Roseibium sp. Sym1: one gene and its partner. The protein of the gene in region 2 interacts with the protein of the main gene of each other region in a pairwise test. Links are inferred from orthologs where the notes say so. Each region holds a gene or a part of one and is shown on either strand. Other genes may lie near its edges.

Region 1 (5,013 bases), 2.1 Mb from region 2 along the record:
TAATTTTGCCGCCGGTATGTCGGTCCTGACAGGCGAGACCGGCGCGGGCAAATCCATCCTTCTCGATTCCCTTTCGCTGGCGCTCGGGGCGCGCGGCGATGCGGATCTGGTCCGTCACGGCGAAGCGCAGGGCCAGGTGACCGCAGTCTTCGACGTTGCCGGCGATCATCCGGTGCGCCTGTTTCTTCGGGAAAACGACGTCGACGATGACGGCGACATCATCCTGCGCCGGATCCAGACCGCCGATGGCCGCACGCGGGCCTTTGTCAACGATCAGCCGGTCAGCGCGGGACTGTTGCGCCAGGCTGGGGCCTTGCTGGTGGAAATTCACGGCCAGCATGACGACCGCGCGCTGGTCGATCCGGAAAGCCACCGGACGCTGATCGATGTGTTCGGGGGGCTGACAGGCGACGTGGAGGCCGTGGCAACCGCGTATGCCGCCTTCAAGGCAGCCGAAAAGGCGGTGGTCGACCATGAACGCCGGATCGAGGCGGCCCGCAACGAGGCAGACTATCTCAAGGCGTCTGTCGAGGAACTGTCCGGCCTGAAGCCGCAGCCCGGCGAAGAGGAGGAGCTTGCCGCGCGCCGCACCGACATGATGGCCGTGGAGAAGATCGCGGGAGATCTGAACGAGGCCTTTGAAACCCTCAACGGCTCCGCGTCGCCGATCCCCGAGCTGGCCAGCTTGCTGCGTCGGCTGGAGCGCAAGGCCGACCAGGTGCCACAGCTTCTTGGGCAGCCGGTACGCTCGCTCGCCGAGGCTCTGGACCACCTGGAGGAGACACGGGGCGGGCTGGAAAGCGCACTGCGTGAAACGGAATTCGACCCGCGTGAACTGGAAAGCGTCGAGGAGCGCCTGTTCGCGCTGCGCGCGGCCTCGCGAAAATACTCCGTTCCCGTCGAGGATCTTGCGCCCCTGTGCGAGCGCATGGCCGGGGATCTCGCCGATCTTGACGCGGGTGAGGACAAGCTGGCGGCTCTGGCCGAGGCCGCGGCCAAGGCGCGCGGCACCTATGACAAGAAAGCGGCCGCCCTGTCGGAGAAACGCCGAAAGACCGCGAAGGCGCTGGAAAAGGCCGTTGAAAAGGAACTGCCAGACCTCAAGCTGGAACGTGCGAAGTTCATTGTCGAAATGGAGAGCAATCCCGACAGCCCGGGTCGCAGCGGTATCGATCAGCTGGAATTCCATGTGCAGACCAACCCGGGCACCAAACCGGGGCCGATGATGAAGGTCGCCTCGGGCGGCGAACTCTCCCGGTTCCTGCTGGCGTTGAAAGTGTCCCTTGCGGACAAGGGCTCGGCGCCGACATTGGTCTTTGACGAAATTGACACTGGCGTCGGCGGTGCGGTCGCCGAGGCGATCGGCCTGCGCCTGGCACGGCTGGCCGCGAGCGTCCAGGTGCTCACCGTGACCCATGCGCCGCAGGTGGCTGCCCGCGCGGAAGGCCATTTCCTGATCGCCAAGGAAGCCCTGAAACCCGACCGGGTCGCAACCCGCGTCCAGCGCATCGATGAAGACCATCGCAGCGAGGAAATCGCCCGCATGCTGGCCGGCAGTGTCATCACCGAGGAAGCCCGGGCCGCGGCGCGCAGGCTGCTGACCGCGGCGGAGTAGGGACGGAACGCAACAAAGGCGGAAGCTGTAGCCTCCGCCTTGCAAATACCTTCCTCAAATCTGTCTGGCGCCGATCAGTTGCCCTCGTTGGGAACGATCGGCTGGTCCGGCGTTTCCGGCAGCGGGATCTTGTCTGCATTGAGGTTCGGCACATTCAGCTCGATGCTGAGGTCGTTGTCTTCCTGGAAATAGCCTTCCGTGTAGAGCAAGGCACCGGCAATGAGGGCCATGGCCAGGCCTCCGGCGACAAACCAGCCCGCGCTGCTGAACGCGGCCTTGTCTTGGTAGCGCTTGTGGTCATCGTAGGCCATTTTTGTCTCCTTCATTGCATACCATCGGCAGCGTGAATCGATGCCGGTCTGTGGTATCAACTCTTGAGCACGTCTCCCGGTTCCGCTATCGGGATGAGACCGGTGTTCAAATCGGTGCCTGCCGCTGACACATTCCGTGAAGAGATCATGACCGACACTTCGACCGCCCAGATTGATGTTGCCGCGCTGACCCAGGAGGAAGCGCAGGCGGAGTTGAAACGGCTGGCGGCGGAGATCGCCGAACACGACCGGCGCTATCACCAGGAAGACGCGCCAGTCATTTCCGACGCGGATTATGACGCCCTGCGCCGGCGCAATTCCGCCATCGAGGCCCGGTTCCCGAACCTGATCCTCGCCGACGGCCCGTCCGCGAATGTCGGCGCGGCCCCGGCCTCGGGTTTCGGCAAGATCACCCACAGGGTGCCGATGCTGTCGCTCGACAACGCCTTTGATGACGCGGATGTCCAGGACTTTGTCGGCCGTGTCCGGCGTTTCCTGAAATTCGATCCGCTGCAGGGTGTTCTGGCGGTGACCGCGGAACCGAAGATCGACGGTCTGTCCCTGTCGCTGCGCTATGAAAACGGCGCGCTGGTGCATGCCGCCACCCGCGGTGACGGCACCACGGGTGAAAACGTCACCGCCAATGCCCGCACCATCAAGGACATTCCGGTGAAGCTCAATGGAGCGGTGCCGGAGGTCGTGGAAGTGCGCGGTGAAGTCTATATGGCGCACAAGGACTTCCAGGCTCTGAACGAGCGCATGGCCGCCAATGGCGGCAAGGTTTTCGCCAATCCGCGCAATGCCGCCGCCGGGTCCCTGCGCCAGTTGAAATCGGAAATCACCGCCTCCCGGCCCTTGCGGTTCTTCGCCTATGCCTGGGGCGAGATGAGCGCATTGCCGGAAGACACCCAGTTCGGCATGGTCAAGCGGCTGGAGGCCTGGGGGTTCCAGGTCAATCCGCTGATGAAGCGCTGCGACAGCGTCGAGGAGCTGCTCGGGATCTATCACGGCATCGAGGAAAGCCGGGCCCGGCTCGACTACGACATTGACGGCGTCGTCTACAAGGTCGACCGGCTCGACCTGCAGGAACGGCTGGGTTTTGTTTCCCGCTCGCCCCGCTGGGCGATCGCGCACAAGTTCCCGGCCGAACAGGCCTACACCATCCTCAACGACATCGAGATCCAGGTCGGCCGCACCGGCGCGCTGACGCCGGTCGCCAAGCTCGAACCGATTACAGTGGGCGGCGTGGTCGTCTCCAACGCGACCCTGCACAACGAGGACTATATCAAGGGCATCGGCCAGGACGGCGAGCCGATCCGCGGCGGCAAGGATCTGAGGGTCGGCGACACGGTTAAGATCCAGCGCGCCGGCGACGTCATTCCGCAGATCGTCGATATCGATCTGGACAAGCGCCCGGAGGGGGCGGAGCCTTTCGAATTCCCGACCGTCTGCCCGGCCTGCGGCAGCCACGCGGTGCGCGAGGAAAACGAAAAGACCGGCCGCAGGGATGCGGTGCGCCGTTGCACCGGTGGCCTGATCTGCCCGGCCCAGGCGACCGAGAAGCTGAAACACTTCGTTTCCCGCAATGCCTTCGACATCGAGGGCTTCGGCGACAAGCAGGTCGATGCGTTCTACCAGGACGGCCTGGTGATGGCCCCGGCGGACATCTTCACGCTGGAGGAGCGCGACAAGCGCTCCCTGACCAAGCTGCGCAACCGCGAGGGCTGGGGGGCGGTTTCGGCGAAGAACCTGTTCGAGGCGATCAACGCCCGCCGCGACATCGACCTGCACCGCTTCATCTTCGCGCTCGGCATCCGCCATGTCGGCGAGGGCAACGCCAAGCTTCTGGCGCGCGCCTATGGGTCCTGGGACGCCTTCTACAAGGCCATGCAGGCCGCCCAGGACGAGGCCGGCGAGGCCTTTGCGGAGCTCAACGACATTGACGGCATTGGCCATATCGTCGCCGAGGCGCTGGTGGAATTCTTCGCCGAACAGCATAACCGTGATCAGCTCGACGCGTTGCTTGCCGAAGTCCGTCCGAAGGACCCGGAAAAGATCGACGCCTCCGGGTCGCCGGTCGCTGGCAAGACCGTTGTGTTTACCGGTTCACTTGAACGCATGACGCGGGACGAGGCCAAGGCCATGGCCGAACGCTTCGGCGCCAAGACCTCAGGATCCGTGTCGAAAAAGACCGATCTCGTGGTCGCCGGTCCGGGTGCCGGCTCCAAATTGAAGAAGGCCCAGGAACTGGAAATCGAGGTGATTTCCGAGGACGACTGGTTCGAGCTTGTCGGGGCGTGAGCTCCTTACGGGGATATCGCCCTTGACTGCATGTCGTTGCGAGGTGTCGAAGCTGGAGGTCAAGATTGACGGATGTTCTCATTTGTGGAGCCGGCCCGACAGGTCTTGCCCTCGGCATTGAACTTGCCCGCCGCGGCATCCGGATCCGCGTTGTCGACCGGGATCCGCTTCCGCCGGCAAACCCGCGCGCCTTTGTTCTGAAACCCTCCACCCTTGTCGCTGCCGAACGGATGGGCCTTCTTGAACAGCTTCTTGACGAAGGCATTCCGGTCGAAGCGATGTCCTACTCCTTCGAAGGCCGGATCCTGGCAACCGCCATGTCGCCAAGCGAGCGCTGGCCGTGGCACATGAATCTGGGTGAAGACCGGCTGGTGCCGCTTCTGACGGCCAGGCTGGAAGCGCTCGGAGCCGTTGTGGAACGGGGCCTTGATCTGACAGGCTTCGTTCAATCGGAAAACGGGGTTTGCGCTACGCTCAAGAACCGGGCAGGGCGCGAGGAGAATGTTGAAACCGGTTGGTTGATCGCCTGCGACGGTGTCCACAGTTCGCTGCGGCGGGATGCGGGTATCGGTTTTGAGGGGCACGAGCGCTCACTGTACTGGCACGTCCTGGACGTCCAGATCGAGGGATGGCCCTACAGGGACACGCAGGGGATATTGTATTTCGAATCTCTTCTTGTTGCGGTGTATAGAACCAGGGAAGTCTTCCGGATCTATTCGTTGTCCGCCGGGCCGAGTTCGGACAGCTGGGGCAGGATCAGGGACTTCTTCCGTGAGCATCTGCCAT
Region 2 (8,319 bases):
CTGATCTCCGCTGTTGTCCTGGCCACTGCCGGTGTCCTGACCACCATCGCCTTTCACGGCCAGCGGCCGCCGGGCAATTTCCGCGAGGCCATCATCTTCGTGAATGCCGCCTGGTTCGTGTTTTCCCTGGCCGGCGCCATTCCGCTTTACGCCAGCGAGCTCGGCATCAGCTTCACGGACGCCTTTTTCGAAACCGCGTCCGGCCTGACCACGACCGGCTCGACGATCCTCACGGGTCTCGATGACATGCCGCCAGGCATCCTGTTGTGGCGCGCCCTGCTGCAGTGGGTCGGCGGTATCGGCGTCATTGCCATAGGTATCTGGCTGTTGCCGGGCCTCAGGGTCGGCGGCAGCCAGCTCTTCGCCCTGGAAACCTCCGAAACCGCCAACAAGCCCTATGGCCATGTCGGTCCGTTCATTTTCCGGCTGCTCGCGCTCTATGCGGGCCTCAGCCTGGCCTGCATCACCCTTTACGTCCTGTGCGGGATGACGCTGTTCGAAGCCATCGTTCATGCCATGACCACGGTATCGACCGGCGGGTTTTCGACCTCCGACCAGTCCTTCGGCCAGTTCCAGGGCATTGCCGTCTACTGGGTGGCGATCCTGTTCATGATCGCCTCCAGCGTGCCGTTTCTCTACCTCATTCGCGGCATCGAGCGCCGACGCGCGGCCTACGACGTCCAGATCGCCCTGCTTCTGACCATCGTCCTGGTGGCGGCCTTCGGTGTCTTCTATTTCGAACGTTACATCGTCCATGACACCCCGTTCCACATGTTCACCCTGGCCGTGTTCAACGTGGTGTCGGTCCTTTCGACCACGGGTTATGCGGCCAACGACTATCTTCAGTTCGGACCCGCCGTCATCGCGATCTTCTTCGTGCTGACCTTCTTTGGCGGCTGTGCAGGGTCCACCTCCGGCGGCTTCAAGATGTTCCGCGTTGCCATTCTGGTCAGCCATTTCCGCGGCCTTCTGAAGCGCATGGTCCGCCCCCACAGGGTCGTCGACACGAAGTACCAGGGCCGGTCCGTCTCCAACGCGGTCCTGGAAGGTGTCTTCGTCTTTGCCGTTGTCTATGCCGGTGCCTTCGCGGCCTTTTCGCTGGTCTACATGGCCCTCGGACTGGATCTTCAGACCGCCCTGAGCGCGTCGATCACGGCACTTGCCAATGTCGGTCCCGGCGTCGGCGACACGATCGGTCCCTCCGGCACCTTCCAGTCCCTGCCGGAAATCGCCAAGTGGTTCCTGGCTTTTGAGATGATCCTGGGCCGGCTGGAAATTCTCGGCGGCATTCTCCTGCTGACGCCGGATTTCTGGTGCGACTGACGAGCCACCTCCCCAAACGGAGAAAACCACCGCCGGCGTGACCTCCGGCGGTGGTTCTCTTGCGTCCGTTCACATCAGGCGACCTGGAGGTTGAACCAACCTGTTGGGGGGATCGCCCGATGCCGCAATTACGGTTGAACGGTCGCGAACTCTTCCGGATCCAGGAGGCTGTCCTGGTTGGCATCGGCTGCATTGAAAAGGTCTTCCGACATGGTCGGCACGGCGGCTGTGATTTCCTCGAAGCTCACGAAGCCGTCCTGGTCGCTGTCGACCGCCTGAAAGGACATGCCCTGGGCGAGCGCCGCGGAAGACACGGTGAATGCACCGATGAGAAGAGCAGCCGTAAGACGTTTGGACATGATATGACCTCCAACTGTTTGGGTCGTTTCGGGCCGTCCCCACTGTGCCGCCTCTTGGCGGCGGACGGTCCCGCTGTTCCGTCTGTCCGCCGGGCCCCTGCGACCCGCCGAACCGGAACGGGGCAAACTGTGCTGAGCGATCGCGACCGTCAAAGGGCCGCTCTTTGGAACCTTCGGGGCAATGTTGTGTCGGAGTATTACGATCAGCCACAGGCCAGTCGGAATATTGTCACTTTTGATGATTTCGGGCGAAACTGCGGCTGGTGAATATCTTCGTTTTCTCGATAAGATATTGAAAATAAAGTTCTTTATAGTTTACCCAAAAACAACCGGTGTATTACACCAGGGTCCTGTCTGCCACTGGATCGCGGTCACGCGTAATCGCGCGAGCCAAAAATCGCCGAACCGACCCGGACATGGGTGGCGCCGAAACCGACGGCGACGGAGTAGTCCGCGGACATGCCCATGGAGAGCTGCGCGAGACCGTTGCGCCTGGCGATCTTTTCCAGCAGCGCGAAATGTTCTCCGGGTGCTTCCTCCACCGGCGGAATGCACATCAGGCCGACAATGTTCAGCCCGACCTCGTCCCGGCAATACCGGACAAAATCGTCGACGTCCCTTGGAGCAATACCGGCCTTTTGCGGTTCTTCGCCGGTGTTGACCTGGATGAAACAGGGCAGATGCCGGTCCTGTTTGTCCATCTCGGCTTTCAACGCCTTGGCGATCTTCGGCCGGTCCACTGTGTGAACGACATCAAACGTGGCCACCGCTTCCTTGGCCTTGTTCGACTGGAGCGGTCCGATCAGATGAAGTTCGATATCGGCAAATTCCTCGCGCAGGCCCGGCCACTTGTGCATCGCTTCCTGCACCCGGTTTTCACCGAAAACCCGCTGACCCGCGCCCAGAACGGGCCGGATGTCATCCGCTTCAAAGGTCTTTGAAACCGCGATCAGGGTAACGGATCCCGGATCCCGGCCATGGTCGCGTTCCGCATCGCGGATGTCCGCTTTCACGGTCTCAAGACGGTCTGTGGCGGCGTTCATGGTGTTTCCTCGGGACTTCCGTGATCGGACAGGGGCCTTTCTCTTATGCCCGGCGGGCAAGTAATCTCAAGTGCAAGTTCCGTCACGGGTGACCGCATCCCCCGACATCTCAAGCCCTCCGCCCTGGCGCCAGCACCGGAAATCCGGCTAGATCCGGCCCCGATACTTTACGAATGCGGCATTGCGACATAAACAGGCACCTGCAAGATCATTCGCTTCTCGCATGTTGACCGCGGACACGATTTCTGGTGACAGTCCGGCAGTCAATCATTTCAGCAAATCCGCCGGGTCCGGCGGCAAGAACAAACGGCACACTGGATGGCAACGGAACGGTACAATGCGCGCGAAGTGGAAGCGCGCTGGCAGAAGATCTGGAACGACAAGGACGTCTTCGTCACCCACAACGACGATCCCCGGGACAAATACTATGTCCTGGAAATGTTCCCCTACCCGTCCGGCCGCATCCACATGGGCCATGTGCGCAATTACGCCATGGGCGACGTGGTTGCCCGCTTCAAGCGTGCCAAGGGTTTCAACGTCCTTCACCCGATGGGCTGGGACGCCTTCGGCATGCCGGCGGAAAACGCGGCCATGCAGAACAAGGTCCATCCCAAGGACTGGACCTACGAAAACATCGCCACCATGCGCGACCAGCTCAAGATCATGGGGCTGTCCCTCGACTGGAGCCGGGAATTCGCCACCTGCGATGTCGGCTATTACACCCAGCAGCAGCGCCTGTTCCTGAAATTCCTGGAAGCGGGCCTGGTCTACCGCAAGAACGCCAAGGTCAACTGGGACCCGGTCGACATGACGGTGCTTGCGAACGAGCAGGTGATCGACGGCCGCGGCTGGCGCTCCGGCGCGCTGGTGGAACAGCGTGAACTGACCCAGTGGTTCTTCAAGATCTCCGACTATTCGGAAGACCTGCTGGAAGCGATCGACACGCTCGACCGCTGGCCGGACAAGGTCCGGCTGATGCAGAAGAACTGGATCGGCCGGTCAGAGGGCCTGCGCGTGCGTTTCGAGTTCACCGAGGCGGCACCGACCGGCGACAAGACGCTCGAAATCTTCACCACCCGTCCGGACACCTTGTTCGGCGCGTCCTTCATGGGCCTGTCGCCGGACCACCCGATCTCGGTGAAACTGGCGGAGAACAACCCGGAGCTGAAAGCCTTCATCGAAGAATGCCGCAGGGTCGGAACTTCTGAAGAAGCTATTGAAAAAGCAGAGAAAAAGGGCATCGACACCGGCCTGCGCGTCAGGCATCCTCTGGACGCCTCGCTGGAGTTGCCGGTCTATGTCGCCAACTTCATCCTGATGGACTACGGCACCGGCGCGATCTTCGCCTGCCCGGCCCATGACCAGCGCGACCTCGATTTCGCCCGCAAATACGGCCTCGACGTAAAGCCGGTCGTGCTGCCGAAGGACGCCGACGCCGCCACCTTCTATGTCGGCGACGAAGCCTTCACGGACGACGGCACCATCTTCAATTCCGATTTCCTGGACGGGCTCTCCATCCCGGACGCCAAGGAAGCCATCGCGCAGAAGCTGGAATCGATCGCGGTGGACGGTGCGCCGCAGGGCGAACGCCAGGTGAACTACCGCCTGCGCGACTGGGGCATTTCGCGCCAGCGCTACTGGGGCTGCCCGATCCCGGTCATTCACTGCGACGATTGCGGCATGGTGCCGGAGAAGGACGAGAACCTGCCGGTGCAGCTGCCGGACGACATCAATTTCGACAAGCCGGGCAATCCGCTCGATCGTCACCCGACCTGGCGCGACACGACCTGCCCGAGCTGCGGCAAGCCGGCACGGCGCGAGACCGATACCATGGACACGTTTGTCGACAGCTCCTGGTATTTCGCCCGTTTCACCGCTCCGGACTGTGACCAGCCGACCGACCCTGACGCCGCAAACGGCTGGCTGCCGGTCGACCAGTATATCGGCGGCATCGAGCACGCGATCCTGCACCTGCTCTATTCCCGCTTCTTCACCCGGGCCATGCAGAAGGTCGGCGCGCTCGACCTGAAGGAACCGTTCAAGGGCCTGTTCACGCAAGGCATGGTCACGCACGAAACCTACCGTGCCGGTGAAGGCGCCAACGGCCGCTGGGTCGCCCCGGCAGACATTCGGATCGAAGATGTTGACGGCAAACGACGCGCAGTGCTCGTGGAAACGGGCGAGGACGTCACCATCGGCTCGATTGAAAAGATGTCTAAGTCGAAGAAGAACACCGTTGATCCGACCGACATCATCGATACTTACGGTGCCGACACTGCCCGCTGGTTCATGCTGTCCGACAGCCCGCCCGAGCGCGACGTGATCTGGACCGAGGACGGTGTCCAGGGCGCCTGGCGCTTCGTCCAGCGTGTCTGGCGTCTGATCGGCGACATCGCCGAGAAGATCGAACCGCGCAGCGGCCGCGCACCGGAAGTTGACGGCAAGGCGCTCGACCTGCGCCGTGCCTGCCACAAGACCCTGCACGCGGTCACCGGCGATCTGGAAAACCTCGGCTTCAACCGCGCCGTCGCCCGGCTCTACGAACTGGTCAACACGATCAGCAAGACCTTCAATGACGGTGCGGACGATTCCGGCACCGAGTTCGCGGTCCGCGAGGCTGCCGATTACCTGGTGCAGATGATGGCGCCGATGATGCCGCACCTGGCAGAGGAATGCTGGTCGGCCCTGGGTCACGACAACCTGATTTCGGAGGTCAACTGGCCGGAACCGGAAGATGCTCTGCTGGTCGACGACAGCGTCACCTACCCGGTCCAGATCAATGGCAAGAAACGCGCCGAACTCTCCATTGCAAAAGAGGCTTCCAAAGAGGAGGTCGAAGCGGCTACCTTGGCACTCGAAGCCGTCAGGAAGGCACTTGAGGGCAAGCCGCCGAAAAAGATCATCGTGGTACCGCAAAGGATCGTGAATGTCGTTGTTTGACAACATCTTCCAGACCGGCGGCGCAATGCGCCGCGCCGCCCTTTGCGTCGCATTTGCTGCAGCAACGGTCTTGAGCGGATGCCAGGTCCGGCCGCTCTACGGCACCGGTACCGGAGATTTCGGCACGGTCCAGTCACCAGTGGCGGCGGAACTTGCGGCGATCGACCTTGATTCGATCAGCAACCAATACGCCAACGATGACGCAGCTCGGGTGCTTTACAACGAACTCACCTACCGCTTCGAACGCGGCGCGGGAGCACCTCCGAAAAAGTATCGCCTGAAGGTTCTGGTGGATGTCGGCAGTTCGGAAGTCGGCGTCGAGCGTTTCGCCGACGTGCCCTCCGCCTATACGACCACGATGAATTCGACCTTCGTACTCAGCGACCTTGCCACCGATGAGACGCTGATGACGGGACGCGCCTTCAAATCCGCTTCCTATGACTTCTCCAGCCAGCGCTTTGCCAACAAGCGTGCCTACCGCGACGCCCAGGAGCGGGTCGCCAAGGCGGTCGCCGACGACATTGCCGCACGGATTGCCGGCTTCTTTGCCAGCCAGTCCTGACATCCGCCGGGGAGCTGATCGGCCGTGACCGTTCTCAAAGCCGCCGAGATTGACCGGTACATTGCCAATCCCCCGGAGGCAGGCGGCGTCGTTCTCGTGTTCGGCCCCGACACCGGACTTGTCGCCGAACGAGCTACCCGTCTGGTCACCAAGGCGTCCGAGGGCGACAGCGACCCGTTCAATCTCATCAAGATCGATGCATCCGACATCAGCTCGGATCCGAATCGATTGATCGACGAGGTCCTGACCGTGCCCCTGTTCGGCGGCCGCAGGATCGTCTGGGTCAAGGACGCCAGCGGCAAGAACCTCAATCCGGCCGTGGAACCCGTGCTGAAGCTCGACGACTGGCAGACGCTCGTTGTCCTGGAAGCCGGCGACATCAAGAAGGGGGCCGGCCTGCGGAAACTGGTCGAGACCCACAAACGGGCGGTCGCACTGCCCTGTTACGCCGACAATGACCGCGGTATCGACCAGCTGATCGACGAGGAAACCCGCGAAGCCGGCCTGTCGATCACCCGCGAGGCACGCGCGGCGCTTCACAGCCTCCTCGGCGGCGACCGCATGGCCAGCCGCGGCGAACTGAAAAAGCTGTGCCTCTATGCGCTGAACAAGGGCCGGATCGAGACCGATGACATCGAAGCCATTATCGGTGACGCCTCTGCCTTCGAGATGTCCGAACTGATCGACGCGGCCGCCGGCGGCGACCTTGCCATGCTCGATCACGGCCTCGAACGCCTGGCTGACGCCGGTTCCAAGGCCTCGGTGATCGCCAACCAGACCCTGAAGCATTTCCAGCACCTGCACCGGATGCGAATCGATATCGACGCAGGAAAGCCGGCGCAGTCCGTCATCGACGGCCAACGGCCACCGATCTTCTTTTCGCGCAAGCCGAGATTTTCCCAGCAATTGCGGATCTGGTCGCTGAAGGACCTGGAACGGGCCATGGGCATCCTGAGCGAAGCCACACGCGTCTCGCGTCTCAACGACGCGCTCGGCGTCCCCGTGCTGTCCGAAGCCTTGCTGACCGTAGGGCGCGCAGCCAGGGCCCGCAGCCAACGGCGGTAGCAGGCCTACTGAACGTATTTCTCTTTTGTTTTCAATTCACTAACTACACCCACCACCGTCATCCCGAGGAGCGCTTTTGCGTCCGTTTCGAAGGATCAACGGCATACTCCTGAAGAAGCAGCCCATCCTTCGAGACGGACCTTACGGTCCTCCTCAGGACAACGGTGGTAGGATGCAGCGGCGTCAGGCAGGCCAACAAAAAACCGGAGACCGCATGACGGCTCCGGCTTCTAAAAACCAGCAATATCAGAAACTTACCGCGTCTCGACACCCAGCTTCTTGCACAGCTCGTCGAGCTGTTCCAGCGAGGTGTACTTGATCTTCAGGTCGCCTGATTCCTTGCCCGGCTTGTGACCGACGGTCACCTTCAGACCCAGCGAATCGGTCAGACGTTTTTCCAGCGACTTGGTATCGGCGTCTTTTTCCGGTTTGGCAGAGGGCGCCTTGTCTCCCTTGAGCTTGGCCAGCGCATCCGGATCCTGGGAGATCTTTTCCGCGTCGCGGACCGTCAGGCCCTTCTCGACAATCAGTTCGGCCAGCGCGGCCGGATCGTCGACGGTGATCAGCGCCCGGGCATGACCCGCTGTCAGCAGCCCCTCCGCCAGGTAGTCCTTCACGGAATTGGGCAGTTTCAGGAGCCGCATGGTGTTGGCGACATGGCTGCGGCTCTTGCCGATCACCTTGGCAAGTTCGCCCTGGCTGTAGCTGAATTCCGCCGTCAGCTGCTCGTAGCCCATCGCTTCTTCGATCGGATTGAGATCTGCGCGCTGCACGTTTTCGATGATGGCAAGCTCAAGCGCTTCCTGATCGGTAACGTCGCGGATGATGATGGGTGCTTCATGCAGTCCGGCCCTCTGCGCGGCCCGCCAGCGACGCTCGCCCGCAATGATCTCGAACCTGTCGGCCTTGCCCGCGGCCGGACGCACCAGGATCGGCTGGACGATGCCTTTGGCCTTCAAGGATTCTGCGAGATCCGCAAGATCCTTTTCGGTAAACGTCTTGCGCGGGTTGCGCGGGTTCGGTTCGA

Evidence for each region. Proteins that work in one complex are often made in the same cells at the same time.
Region 1: the proteins of leuS (region 2) and ligA interact in binary tests that used the Escherichia coli proteins (3 or more experiments, as listed by UniProt). The link is inferred for Roseibium sp. Sym1 from one-to-one orthologs.

Annotation. Positions count from the first base shown.
Region 1 is NZ_CP114786.1:3,754,528-3,759,540, forward strand. Bases 1,666-4,650 are described here. They hold ligA (NAD-dependent DNA ligase LigA), read left to right. Parts: upstream 1,666-2,073; coding sequence 2,074-4,227; downstream 4,228-4,650. Other genes in these bases: O6760_RS17030 (hypothetical protein), read right to left, coding at 1,690-1,926; O6760_RS17040 (FAD-dependent monooxygenase), read left to right, coding at 4,293-4,650. In the rest of the region: DNA repair protein RecN, read left to right, coding at 1-1,615; more of O6760_RS17040, read left to right, coding at 4,651-5,013. UniProt on the Escherichia coli protein: DNA ligase that catalyzes the formation of phosphodiester linkages between 5'-phosphoryl and 3'-hydroxyl groups in double-stranded DNA using NAD as a coenzyme and as the energy source for the reaction.
Region 2 is NZ_CP114786.1:1,676,385-1,684,703, reverse strand. What follows is about bases 2,714-5,865. They hold leuS (leucine--tRNA ligase), read left to right. Parts: upstream 2,714-3,043; coding sequence 3,044-5,665; downstream 5,666-5,865. Other genes in these bases: lptE (LPS assembly lipoprotein LptE), read left to right, coding at 5,652-5,865; O6760_RS07635 (YggS family pyridoxal phosphate-dependent enzyme), read right to left, coding at 2,714-2,725. In the rest of the region: O6760_RS07645 (TrkH family potassium uptake protein), read left to right, coding at 1-1,323; O6760_RS07640 (hypothetical protein), read right to left, coding at 1,452-1,682; more of O6760_RS07635, read right to left, coding at 2,054-2,713; more of lptE, read left to right, coding at 5,866-6,227; holA (DNA polymerase III subunit delta), read left to right, coding at 6,252-7,292; O6760_RS07615 (ParB/RepB/Spo0J family partition protein), read right to left, coding at 7,547-8,319.